2 regions of the Blautia sp. NSJ-175 genome follow, and region 1 is predicted to be linked to the other one. Evidence: riboswitches for the same ligand, from Rfam matches in the RefSeq annotation. Region 1 holds a riboswitch; the other holds the start of a gene.

Evidence for each region. Region 1 has a riboswitch for cyclic di-GMP ahead of MUB35_RS14155 (HD-GYP domain-containing protein). Riboswitches for the same ligand answer to the same signal wherever they lie in the genome.
Region 2: linked by a shared signal. The riboswitch ahead of MUB35_RS13680 (fibronectin type III domain-containing protein) and the one ahead of MUB35_RS14155 (HD-GYP domain-containing protein) in region 1 are both predicted to bind cyclic di-GMP.

The regions. Positions count from the first base shown of each region.
Region 1 is NZ_JALIFQ010000008.1:57,832-64,556, forward strand. Features, by position in the region: gene MUB35_RS14140 (GntR family transcriptional regulator) at 1-602, opposite strand, end outside; gene MUB35_RS14145 (sensor histidine kinase) at 774-2,579, shown strand; gene MUB35_RS14150 (response regulator) at 2,585-3,373, shown strand; cyclic di-GMP riboswitch class I at 3,461-3,544, shown strand; gene MUB35_RS14155 (HD-GYP domain-containing protein) at 3,706-4,401, shown strand; gene MUB35_RS14160 (signal peptidase I) at 4,401-5,036, shown strand; gene MUB35_RS14165 (hypothetical protein) at 5,212-5,838, shown strand; gene MUB35_RS14170 (hypothetical protein) at 5,972-6,725, shown strand, end outside.
Region 2 is NZ_JALIFQ010000007.1:270,784-277,508, reverse strand. Features, by position in the region: gene MUB35_RS13680 (fibronectin type III domain-containing protein) at 1-2,449, opposite strand, end outside; cyclic di-GMP riboswitch class I at 2,556-2,633, opposite strand; gene mobB (molybdopterin-guanine dinucleotide biosynthesis protein B) at 2,724-3,854, opposite strand; gene MUB35_RS13670 (hypothetical protein) at 3,858-4,169, opposite strand; gene MUB35_RS13665 (NTP transferase domain-containing protein) at 4,166-5,440, opposite strand; gene MUB35_RS13660 (molybdopterin molybdotransferase MoeA) at 5,444-6,679, opposite strand.

The DNA of each region.
Region 1 (6,725 bases):
ATCAGATCTCTGTTTCCTGACTTTCCGCAGGCGATCAGATTCTGCAGACGTTTCCGTCCCTCCTCTCCGTCATACAGTGTATGCCCTTCGTACTGCATGGGAAAAGGCAGGCCGAAGAACAAAGCAGCTTCCCAGAAAAGATTCAGGGCCAGCGGATTCTGCGTTTTTTGCAGGATATAGCTGTAGAAGCGTATTTGATCTTCCGGGTTAGGCTGACCGGACAGCCACTCCAGATACTCGAACCCGCTGTCATCCATGAGACGGAATCCCTTCACCAGCATAGGCATAATGATCAGTGCGGATGACTGGTTAAGGTCTGAAAATGTGCTTCGCCGCTCCTGGAAAAAGCGGACAGCATATGTCTTCATCTCCAGGCCGCTCTGCTGAAATATGACTTTTGCGCACCGCCCATGGCTTCTGGATATATATCCCTCATCCTGAAGCCGCTTATATGCCGATTTTATGGTGAGGGAAGAGACACTGAACTCACTGCAGAGTGTATCGATCGTGGGCAGACTGTCCCCGTATTTATAATATTGGAAATGAAAACGTACAACAAAATATTCATAAATCAGATTAGCAAACCCCTGATTGTTCTGCATTCCGCTCACCTTCTTTCTTTTTTATTTTAACATTTAGGGTGCAATAGTACCAGATGATATTGCAGATTTTTAAGAAGCAGACTATAATAAAAATAGAATGACTTGAACAAGGAAGAGAGAATAAGAGGTTCTGCGCGGTATATCAACAAAGCATTTCAAAGGGGAGCAGGAATGAAATTGGATGAAACGAAAAGGGTGAAGGGAATGCGGGCCAGGTTTCTGCTGGTTGTTTTTTGTATGGTCTTTGTATTGCTGATCGCGGTCCTGGACAGGGCTGAAATTCCGCCGGAACCGCAGTGCAGTTCGATAGAGATAGAAAAGGGCTGGATTTACAGGGATACAGAGGGGAACTGCAGGAAAATAACCGTGTTGAACGGAAAACTGAACACACCGGCAGGAGAGACTATACGGCTGGAAAATAAACTTCCGCAGACGGTTCACAGCGGCATGTTTTTATGCTTCAGAAGTTCACAGCAGTCGGTGCGGGTGTTAGTTGATGAAAAACAGATTTATGAGTATGATACGTCGGATTTGCGGCTTTTCAGCCGGGCAACTCCCAGTGCATGGAACTTTGTACCCATATCACAGGAGTCAGCGGGGAAAACGGTGGCGATAGAAACAGTCTCCCCTTATAAACAGAGCTCGGGACAGTTGAACCGTGTTTTTTTCGGACCGTATTCCGAAGTGGAATTGTATATAATAAATTCGCAGCTCCCGCAGTTTATTATCAGTCTGTTTATTATGATCATGGCAGTGTTTTTTTTCTTCCTTTCCTTATGGCTGAAGAAAACAAAAGATATCGGCAATATCCTGGACAGTCTGTGTCTGTTTATTCTGCTGGTGGGCATTTGGGTATTTTCTGAATCCAAGATGCCGCCGGTGTTTTCAGGGCTTAGTATGATGGAACCGTCTATAACTTTTTTTGTACTGTTTTTAATGCCTATGCCATATGCGGATTATATGAGCTGTCGACTGCATCCGCGCCATCAAAAGGCCCTATCCCTGTTGTTTTATGCTGCTTTTACAAATACGGTGGTCTGTACACTGATTCAGATATGCGGGGCAGCCGACATGATAGAACTTTTGCCGGCAGCGCACGTGATGCTGATCTTGACTGCGGGGTATACTCTTACGGCGCTGGTTTATGACAGATACACTGCGGGCGGGAACGGGGATATATTAGAATTCACGGGTCTGATGATCCTGTTTCTCTGTGGAGTTGTGGAGCTTGGTTTCTTTTACAGGAATGATCTTGAGGATACAGGTACCCTGGTCCCCCTCGGTATTCTCGTATATCTTATTCTGATCAGCGGCAGCGCGGTCAGAAACCTGCTGCGCCGGACTGCCAGGACGGAAGAATTAAGCAGAGAATTACAGGACAGCCGTGTAAAGCTCATGGTCGGTCAGATTCAGCCGCATTTTATATACAATACTCTGGGTGCTATTCAGGCTTATATTATGAAATCGCCGAATACGGCCTATAAAATGGTGCAGGATTTCAGCGATTACCTGCGGGCAAATATACAGTCAATTACCAGAACTGACCCGATTTTGTTTTCTGAAGAGCTTAAGCATATCAGAGCCTACACGGATATAGAACTGGTACGGTTCCGGAACAGGATCCAGGTGGTCTATGAGATAGGGCCAAAGGACTTTCTGATACTTCCTCTCACTGTGCAGCCGCTTGTGGAGAATGCTATCAAACATGGTCTCTGTAAACAGCCGGAAGGAGGTATCTTATGGATACGTACATTGGAGGAAGAGAAGAATTATCTGGTCATAGTGGAAGACAACGGAATAGGGTTTGATGTGTCCGAAATCATGGGAGAAAAGGATAATTTCGGGCTCATGAATATACAAAAGCGTTTAAAATCCCAGATGGGAGCAGAGGTTAAGATTGAGAGTGCACCTGGTAAAGGGACCAGAGTCACGGTGACGATTCCACGGGATTTTTTAGGGGGGGGGGTATATTTATAAAAACAATACTTGTAGATGATGAATTATGGGCTATGGATAAGTTTGAGATAGAAGCAGCGGCAATACCGGATATTGAGATTGTGGGAAAGTTCGACCGGTCCGATGAGGCGCTTCGATTCGCAGAGAAAAACCGTGTGGATTTTGCTTTGCTGGATGTGGAGATGCCGGGAATGAACGGGCTGGAGCTTGGCAGGGCCCTGAAGGAACTCTATCCGGATATTGTGATCATATTTGTGTCAGGATATGACCAGTATGTAGTGGAGGCCCTGCATGACGGGGCGGACTATTATCTCACCAAACCGTATACCAGCCAGCAAGTGTCAGATACTTTGATACGGGCAAAACTATTATCGAAGCGTCAGGAAAAACCTGTGTTTATCCGCACCTTTGGAACTTTCGAGGTATTTGTGGATGGAAAAGTGGTTATATTTCCGGGTCCTAAGGTAAAGGAGATATTCGCGCTGCTGGTCGATAAGAATGGGGGAGGCCTGACTTCCGAGGAGGCATTTGCCTGCATTTGGGAGGGGAAAGAATATACAGATACGAATCTGAGTCTGTATCGGAGTGCAGTACGGCGTCTGGCTGACTTTCTGGATTCCATAGGACTCAGCGGACTGCTCATAACAGAAAAAAATGTGAGGTGGCTCAATACAGAATTATATGACAGCGATTACAACCGTTTTCTCGCCGGGGATGTCAGGGCTATTAACGAATTTCAGGGTGAGTACATGACGGATTACAGTTGGGGTGAATCTACTCTGGGCAGACTGTGCCGGATGAAGGATGAAAAATAGAATATAAAACGGATAAAAATTGGCTTATTGTGTTTCAATTACACGATGATTACACGGCGCTTGATATATACTGTAATAACAGTATCATGACGTATATAGCAAACCAGGTGAAAGCCGGGGGCGCAAAGCTATAGGGGCTAAGCCGCTGCGGTATGCCAGCCAGTTGCCGTTTGAGACAGAGACCGGATGGTAACAGGTTATGTTATGAATCCGGTCTCTTTTTTGGATTGGAAATACAATGCTCTCAGGATATGGCGCGGTATATGAAGAGCTGACGTGTATTTTTGATGAGGGAGAACCAAACTGGTTACAGGGAAGGGAGGAAGGACAGATTGCAGGAACAGTTGTGGATGGATTTGGCAAACGGAAATCAAATTAACAGGCATCAGGTATATGACAGCCTGCCTGCCCGGATGCGCATGTACAGTGAACGTGTTGCGTATTATGTTCAGATTTTATACCACAGTGCCCTTGATATGGGTATTTACGAAAATGATGCAAAACTGAGCCGTGAGCGACAGCCTTACGTATGGGAAAGTGTTAAGCTGTTCGATATCGGCTATGCGGCAGTTCCGGATTTTCTGAAGCAGAAGCCCTCCCTGACTGCGGAAGAACACAGGATCATGGAACGGCATACAACGGACGGCTTTGCCATCGTGTTAGGGAATCCTGTGGAAGAAGAATTCTTTTCCCTGTCTGAAGAGGAAAAGCTGATCATCAGTATGGGAATGGATGCAGCCATCGGACATCATGAGAGATGGGACGGGAGAGGATATCCTAACCATGAGAGGGGAAGCGCGGCACCGATTTTAGGCAGGATGTGCGCAATCTGTAATGCTTATGATAAGCAGACCAGTACCCGCCTGTATCCGGAGGGGATGCCCCATGAATTTGCCTGTTGTGAAATCGTCCGCGAATCCGGATTTGCATATGATCCGGAGCTGGTCAGGGCATTCATAGAGGCTATGCCGTTGTTTAAAAAGGCCCTGTGCCGAAGCAGGGGACACGAATTGGGAGGTGAAAGCTGATGGAAGAAAAGAAGGATAAAAAAGGCCGGATCCTCGCAGCCATCAATATTATATTGTGTATCATCCTGATTCCGGTCATCTTAATGAATGTGACCGTTATAATCAGTTCGTATATTCATCCGGATGAGATACCGGGGATTTTCGGTATCAAGCCGGTGGCAGTGCTGTCCGGTTCCATGGAGGATACCTTCATGACAGGGGAGCTTATTTTCGTAGAGAAGACGGATACCTCACTCCTGAAAGAAGGGGATGTGATCTGTTATCTTATGGAAGGGCAGGCAGTGACCCATCGTATTGTTAGCATAGAGCAGGATGAGGAAGGTGAAGATTTTTACATAACCAGAGGCGATGCAAACAATACAGAGGACAGGGAAACGGTGAGGCCGGAACAGGTACAGGGAATCTGGAACGGCGTGCATCTGGCCGGTATGGGGAATTTTGTTATATTTCTTTCCAGCACCACAGGGATGATCGTTTTCATTATCTGCCCGATTCTGCTGCTGATCGCCTGGGATGTAATACGGCGCTGGCAGATGGATAAAAAGGAAAGGTCAAGGGCAGACGAACTGGAGGCAGAGCTGAAGGCTCTCAAAGCAGCTCAGAGTGAACGAGAAAAAGCAGAGTTAGAGCAGTAGATTTGTTTTTATTCAGTTGGCTGCATTTGCTGTGCGGGCACAGAGCACTGTAAATGTTCCATATAAATCCGCCGGGGCCACCCGGTAAAACGCTGCGGGCATTTGGGGAAGCGCGACCCGCAGAAATCAAATGGCGTGCTTCCCGGACGCAATAAATTAAAAAGGAGGTTATCCCATGAAAAGAAGAAGAACAACCCGCCTGGGCGTTGTGGCCCTGGCACTTACCCTGATTACGATGACTATGACGGGAGGGACATTGGCGAAGTATACAGCAGAGGTAACGGGTGATACAACGGCAACGGTAGCGAAGTTTGCTTTTGACTTGAACGGAGCGTCGGAACAAACAGAGAAAAAAACGATAAATTTATCTAGTATGTTTTCAAATACTTATAACGATGAGATGGTTAAGGCAGCAGAAGGGAAGAAGGTTGTAGCTCCTGGAACTAGCGGAAAAGTAAAAATAACATTGGATAATAAAGGTGAGGTTAAAATTGCGCCAGCATTTAATATTAGTGAAACTAATGCTCAAAATATTCCATTGCAGTATGCGATTACCGAGACAGAAGCAGTTCCTGTTAGTGATGATGAATGGAAGAAATCCGAGAACTTAATAACTACAACAGATCCAGTTATCGTTGGAAGTAGTAAAATATTCTATCTGCACTGGAGATGGAATCCAAAGAGTGTAGATACGGCAGATACCACTTTGGGTATTAAAACTTCATTAGATACAGTTAAGATAGAGATAAGCTGTACGGTTTCTCAGGTCATCCCTGAATCTCAGCCAACCCCCGGAAGCTGATATATTTTCCCACGCCCCTGTGCCGGGCGTGTACCACCAAAGGGCTTTCAGCCCTTTGCAAAGCGTATTCAAAGCTCATGAACCGCTTTGCAAAAGGCTGAAACTTAGTTTATTGCAAAGGAGATACATAAAGATGGAACAACAGAACCATAATCAATTGCCTCCCTTGCAAAAAGGGACCAATAAGAAGCAGCATCTTATGACACTGCTGCTGGTTTTTCTGCTTCTGCTGGCGCTGTTCTCTTCGGTCCTGGTTGGTTTTCTGATTGGCCGGAATACGGATCCTTACAGAGGACAGATCATTGATACCATTTTCATAGGACCGGACCGGAACAGGACCGTGCACGTGTCCGGGCAGGTGGTGTATTCAGATGGTACACCCTACGCAGACGGGACCGTGGAACTGCGCAGTGAACCAATCATCACCACAACAGATTATAAGGGACGATTTTTTTATGAATCGGCGCCTTCGGGAGCACATACTCTGTCTGTCTTGGATGAGGATGGGAAAGCAATTGCAAAATGTGAATTTACTATCAGCAGGAGCCTTGAAAATCAGGCTGTAAATATCAAAAAGCAGGCGGATGGTCAGTATGCAGTGGAATTGTCAGTCGATGTACGTTTTATTGAACTGGCAGTGGAACTGGATAAGGACAGTGGGTCTCTGAAACTGATTCCGGAGAAAACAGCGGTACTGGAAGATGACGGTACTTTAACGACAGGAGAAAAAAAGTTGAATGTAAAGGACGGCCCGGTGGTACTGCCGTCAGGAACGGTAATTCTTTCCGATATGACAGTAGTTGTACCGGAAAATTTGATCCTTCCGGATAACAGCGTTACACAGATACCAAACGAAGGATACGTCAGTGACAGCCGGGAAAAGGTAA
Region 2 (6,725 bases), on a different contig from region 1:
CATATCCATATGTATACTGCTGCTTCTCATCCGGTACTACCACCAGCCTGTCCATCTCATAGCTCTGATCAAAGGTAATGACAGGAGAAGGCTTTCCGGCATTGTATCCGCCTGCATCCCAGGATGCCAGACTCCAGGAGGTGGTATAATCATTGTCTGCCACTGCTGCATCTGTCTCCGGTTTTGAGGAAGGATATTCAATAGATTTAATATGCGCGGTCAGTCCTCCGCCCTCCTTTGGCGTATTGATCAGCCTGTAATTGGAAGTGACTGCAGGATTGATATCCGTTGTCTCTCCTGCGTATATTTTTGACTTGCCGCCGGTTCCCATTTCATTTGTTCCCGTAAGGTATATCTCATAGGTTGTGCCGTCTTTTAAGTCTGTAAGCTGATATTTGTTCTGTTTGATATTCTCTTTCTTTTCAAATTCTTCTGTGCCCTGTTCCCTGTAGTAGAGGGTGTAGAAATCTGTGTCCTCCATCATCTTCCAGGCGATGTCCAGTTTTCTGTATCCTCCGGAAATGTTCACATTCTCCGGAGCGTCAGGCGCCTTTGAGGGCTTGGGTACCACGGTCACCGGCTCTGAATAGGCACTGCTCCAGTCGCCGTTCACTGAACGTACCAGAACTGTGTACTCCTCATTGTTTTTCATCTTCTCTGTGCCAAAGCTTGTGATAAGGATACTGTTCTCAGCGGTTGGATATACTTTGCTCTTCCCGTCCTTTTTCACCATAACTTCATAGCCGGCTACATTTGTCTGCGCGTTCCAGGTCACTGTGAATTTCTTATCGCCCGGCTCTGTACTTACATTGTCGGGAATATTCATCACGGGGGCAGGAATCCTGTCCTCCATTCCGTTTAAAAATTCCACCCTGGAGATATCTGCCAGACTGCTTCCTCCGGCATCTGTCACCTTGATGACTACCTTCTTGATCGCAACCTGTTTTCCCAGATTGATGATTATGGTACCGTCCGGTTCCATGACCGCCTGTGCCGCTGTGAGGGCAAACATGGACACTCCGCTTATGGGAACCTCCATGGTCTGCCGCTGCCCGTTTTCATCATCGTATTCAACGGTCACGGACCCTGCCCGGATGATATTGGCGGAATCTCTCGGCGGTGTCAGAACCAGCGCGCCCGCTGTTATATCGGAACGTTTTTCCAGATCAAGCTGCAGTTCCACCGGATTTTCCTCTGATATCTCCCCGCCGTCTGCAGGCTCCAGGGAAACGCTTCCACCGTCGTCCAAAATACTCTCAATACTGCCATCCGACACCCGGGTGGACGCTCCCACATCTGCTGTGATTTCATCCATCAGATAACTTCTTGACACATAAGCTTCCGTTTTCTCAAATCCGTAGCTGTATGAAAGCCACTGCAGATCCACAAGGTCAACACTCTGATCCTGATTCAGATCATAGATACTGTCCGTACTTTCCTGATGAACTGCCAAGACCAATCCCGATTTGTCCTGCTCATCAATCACACCGTCCCTGTTCACGTCACCGTATCCCATAACACCGGGATGTTTTTCCATATCAGAAAAATCCATTCCTGTATAGACATCCAGAAACTGCATCTTCTGCTCCATGGCCTGTATCTCCATATCCTGGTCATACGAGGCAAAGCTGTCTCCGCTTATACTGAGATGGTACTGCCCGGGCTCCAAATCTGTAAAAGATGCCTCCGCCTTTTTAGAAACGCCCTCACCCTCCTGCATGGAAAAGGATGCTGTAAGCTGCCGGCCGCCACCTGTTAAAACTGCCTGCAGTCCTCTGTTCAGCGCTTCCGGGTCACTGTATGGAAGTGTGTAAAGCAGGCTTAGATGCAGCCGGCCTTTCTGTACCACCGCTCCGGTCTCAGAGAGCAGTGCTCCTTCCCCTTTCTGCACATCCGGATTACCTGCCATCTGTTCCCCTGCAGCCCCTTCTTTTCCGGACGCTTCCGTCTGTTCCTCTGCGGTCCCTGCTTTTCCGGTCTCTCCCGTCTGTTCCTCTGCGGTCCCTGCTTTTCCGGTCTCTCCCGTCTGTTCCCCTGTGGTCTCTTTTTTCCCGGATTCTCCTGCCAGTATCCCTGCAGTATCCTCTTTCCCGGATTCTCCCGACAGTATTCCTGTAGTACCTTCTTTTCCGGATTCTCCCGTCTGTTCCTCTGCAGCCTCTGCGTTCTTTGGCGCTCCCGCCTGTTCACCCTGCATTTTCATCTGGCCCTCAGGCACTTCTGCAGGTTGCTGCAGGCTCCTGTTCCTCAGCGTTTCCGCCTGCCATCCGGGCGTCTCGCTCTGCTTCCCGGCATCCATCTTCTGGCTGCTGTCCACATCCATGGATGCTGCCTGCGCACCGGATTTAAAAGACTCCACATCCTGCCCCTGAACAGCGGCAGATGCAGTAGTCCCCGGTGTCTGCAGGAGCATACCGGATACAAGAAGCCAGGCGCATAACTTTTTCATTTTCAATTTTTATTCTCCTTCCCCTTTCAGGGCCAAAAAAAACGATACCCAGGGATATCGTTTTTCTTAAAGACAACAGACGGACAGAATATTCCTGTCCATCACTGTCTGCAGCCCGGCTGTCCCTCCCTTGGGACCCGTGGCTTTGCGTCACTGCCTTACGACAGTTTTGCCCCTTTATTTTTTTTATATTTCCGTTTTCTGACTCTGTTCATGTATTAAACAGGATCACTATATTAAGAATATCAATTTTGACAATTTTAGTCAAGTCTTTTCATTCCATATTTTTGATTTTTTTACAGATTTCTTCCAGAAGACCGTCTCTGTTCTTTTCCGTAACTTCAATCACTTCCACGTCGGGGCGTTCTGCCACTGCCTGTGTAAACGCACCTGTATTCTTCTGCAGGACACCGATGACAAGACTCTGGGTATCCAGACAGGAGAACAATGCTTCCTGAAAGGCGGGGGCATCTGCCTCAGCCTTTCCGAGTTCATCTATCACGGCTGTTTTTTCAGGCATTTCCTTCACCTTTTTCATCACGGCTGCGCCCAGTGTCTCAAAGGTTTCCGGTATGGATATCTTCTTTCCCTTACCGGCCCGTATTAGGATCGGACTGTCATTTTCGTATTCTCCCACAGGTACCAGGCTGTGCAGGTAAAATCCCTTCTGGACACCGCCGATCTCATAGGGCAGTGTTCTGTAACCCACCGGCTCTGTTCCCAGTTCTTCCACAATACGGTTTAAAAGTGTGCTCTTGCCAGCCCCTTTTTCCCCTGTCAGGAAGATATGTTTTCTATGTGCTTCTGAGGGATGGGCCGTGAGTTTTTTCTTTCCGGCCAGCTTTTTCTCTGCCTTATGGCAGCCACACTGGCAAAAAGCCGCTGCCTTTTGGAGCATGGGACGCTTTTTTAAAGGAAATTCCGCATCCGGAAGTGTTTCCAGCAGATCTGCCAGAGCGGATATCTCTTCCACAGAGTGATAGACTCTGAACTCCCCATAGGTTTTTTTATCCCCGGCAAGTCTCCCTGCTATGGCAATCGTCTCCTCTGTCAAACGTTCCGAAACCTCCGCATCCTTATGTGCACAGATGATTCTGGGCACACAAAGTTCATACTCTCCTTCCAGTATGAGGTAATCCACAGGCAGTTTCTCATAGAAATCCCCGCTTACGTCCGCCGGAAGTAAAATATCGGTCTCTTTTTTCCCTTTTACACAGACAAGATCAGCGCCCGCCTCCCTGTGTCTCCACGTATTACTGTCAGAAGTGTCCAGGGTAAATTCGGGACAGAACACACTCTTTACGGTTCCTACCCGGTATCCCCGTTTTTTCAGTTCTTTGATGAGTCCGGTAACCGTTGTGGTCTTGCCGGACTTTCTCACACCTACGATCGTACAGATTTTCAACTGTCACCCTCCCTGCTCACTCTCTATTTCTGTTATATGTTTACACCAGCGCCTTCGGTGTGTATCCTTTGGAATCACGAGACGGTATGTCTCTCCATCCTGCGCAAGGTATACATCCCCCGCGAGGATTTCTTCACCGGAAACAAGCGTATCCCTGCCGTCCCCGCTCACAAACTCCACGAGGCTGTCCGCAGTCACACTGCCCAGTACCTCACTCACCGAAAAAGCCTGATAGGAATATTCAGCTCCGTCAGCACACTTCCCCTTGAGTTTCACAGGGGTCATGCCTTCAAACAAACCATCTTCTATCTTCATATATGCTCACCCCAGACTGCCAGCATATCCTCTATGTTATAGGAGTACACGCCATTGGAACACGGATTCTCCCCATGGGTCCCTCCGTCACCGGCCTCATGCACGCCATGATCGCTGATCAACAGGATCTCTCCCTTAAAAATCCCGGAGAGCGCTTCTATATATCCGTCTGTCTCTTTTAATTTTTCCATACACGCAGAGCTAAAGGGGCCGTCTGCATGGGCCGCATCATCAATCTCATGAAAATGGGCAAAAATAAATTCTTTTTCCTCCGAAGCCGCTTTGCACGCATCCCGGTAAATCCAATAATCGCAGCCTTTTCCCTTTGCCGCAGCATGAAGCCTGGGCAGAAGTTCTGTCTTCAAAATCCTGGTATCCCCCTCTAAAAATGCTGTATTTTCCCCACTCCTGCCGGCAAACAGGGTGGGGACCAGAACTTCCCTGTCCTTTCTGGAGTGTATCCCGTGCACATCCGGCAGTTCCCCTGTTATCATGGTAGCCATAGCCGGATTCGTCACCGGCGGCTCCACAGTCCTCACAGGGAGCACGGAAAAATTACGGCTGATAAAAGGCACACTGCCATTGTCCGCCGCATTTTTGTACATACGGTAACCCAATCCGTCCAGGTAACAGACCATTACCTTTCCGTGTGTCAGTTTTTCCCTGACACGGGGCGCAAATTCCTGCAGCTTTCTGCCGTAATGAAAACAGAGCTGTTCATATTCTTCAGACGTATTTACATTTGCAATGACCGCCTCTCCGAATCCCAGCTCCTCCAAATCCAGATACCGTGTATTGACCCGCTGAAACAAAAGTCCGGGCTTGTGCTCCCGGTTTCTGCGCATATGCTCCACAACAGGCAGAATCCTTTTTGCATACACACTGCACAGCGGCTGAGGCCTGCCCTCTCTTCTGAGCACCAGGCAGTCCTCCTCACCGGTAATGTTTGACACCAGAGCCTTTAAAAATTCCCGGCTTATCATGGGCATGTCTGTGGCAAGCATCACCGCATACGGTGCATCCATCTGCTTTAATACCTGATAAATGCCCTCCAGCGGTCCGTATTCTTTTTCCTCATCCTCCACCAGTGTACAGGACAGATCCCGGTATTTTTCCCTATCATCCACTGAGACATAGATTTCAGGGAAATCCCGGCAGGCATCTATAAGCGTATGCAGAAAGGTGTCACCGTTCCATGTAAGGGAAGCCTTGTTTTTTCCCATTCTGCTGCTCTTTCCTCCTGCCAGAATCCCTGCTGCTGTCTTCACCATATCCTAATCCTCCCCCAGATAAAGGGCATCAATGGTGCTGCCCGGCAAAAGTGCGTCCGAGCCTTTTGGAATCATGCCGATGAGATTACAGCCGCCCCAGGGGCTGACCATACCGTTTGCCTGATTCTTCCTGGTGTTTAAGCACACTCTTCCCTGATGGAATTCCAGAATACCGGGGATGATCCTTCCTCCCGGGCTTTTCTTTGGAAATCCCTCCGGCAGACATACCGGAATACTGGGCACTTTGTATTCTTTTTTACCGCACATTTTACGGAATGCGGGAAGCCCCAGCAAAAATAAAGCTGCCGCCGCTGCAGAAGGATTGCCGGAAAGGCCCAATAAAAGCCTGCCGTCCTTTACCGCTGCCAGAGTTGCCATTCCCGGCTTCATTCTCACCTGCCAGAAGAGCACCTCTGCTCCGATTCCCTCCATAGAAGAAAGGGCCAGGTCATAATCCCCCACAGATGCGCCTCCGGTTGTTATGACACAGTCCGCATCGGCCAGACACGCGGTGAGCGCATCCTTGATGGCGTCCTCGTCATCTCTGACAATTCCGTAGATATCTGCTGTGATTCCCCACTGCCGCAGAAACCCCTGCAGCATGTAGGCACTGCTGTTTCTTATTTTACCGGGTTTCAGCTCCTCCGATACGGGCAGAAGCTCATCCCCTGTGCTGATGATCCTGACTCTGGGCTTTTTGAAGACTTCCACCTCTCCATACCCGAGACCTGCAAGCAGTCCCACGGACGCAGGGCTTAAATGCCCGCCCTCCTCCATGACGACCTCACCTGTCTTTACATCTTCCCCTGCTTTTACGATGTTGCTCCCCGAAGCAATGGGTGAAAAGAAACACACTTCCTTATCAGTAAAGGAAGTGTCTTCATATTTCACCACAGCATCGGCCCCCTGAGGGATAGGCGCTCCGGTCAGTATTTTTACTGCCTCCATAGGCCCTACCGCTTTTTCGGGCGCATGTCCCGCCGGTACCTCCTCAATAATTTTTAAAGTCACCGGCTTATCATGTCCCGCATCTGCAACATCCGCAGAGCGGATGGCATAACCGTCATAGGGGGAGCGGTCAAAGGGCGGAATATTTTCTTTGGCCAGTATCCGGCAGGCCAAAATCCTGCCGTAAGCCTGATCGATCTCCACCTTTTCCTTCCCCATTCTCTCTGTATGGGAGAGAAGCAGGTCTATGCCTTCCTGTATTTCAATTCTCTTTGGATAGTTTTGTGCCATATCTGTTGTCTCCGTTATACTTGTTACGATTCAGCCAGCTAAATCG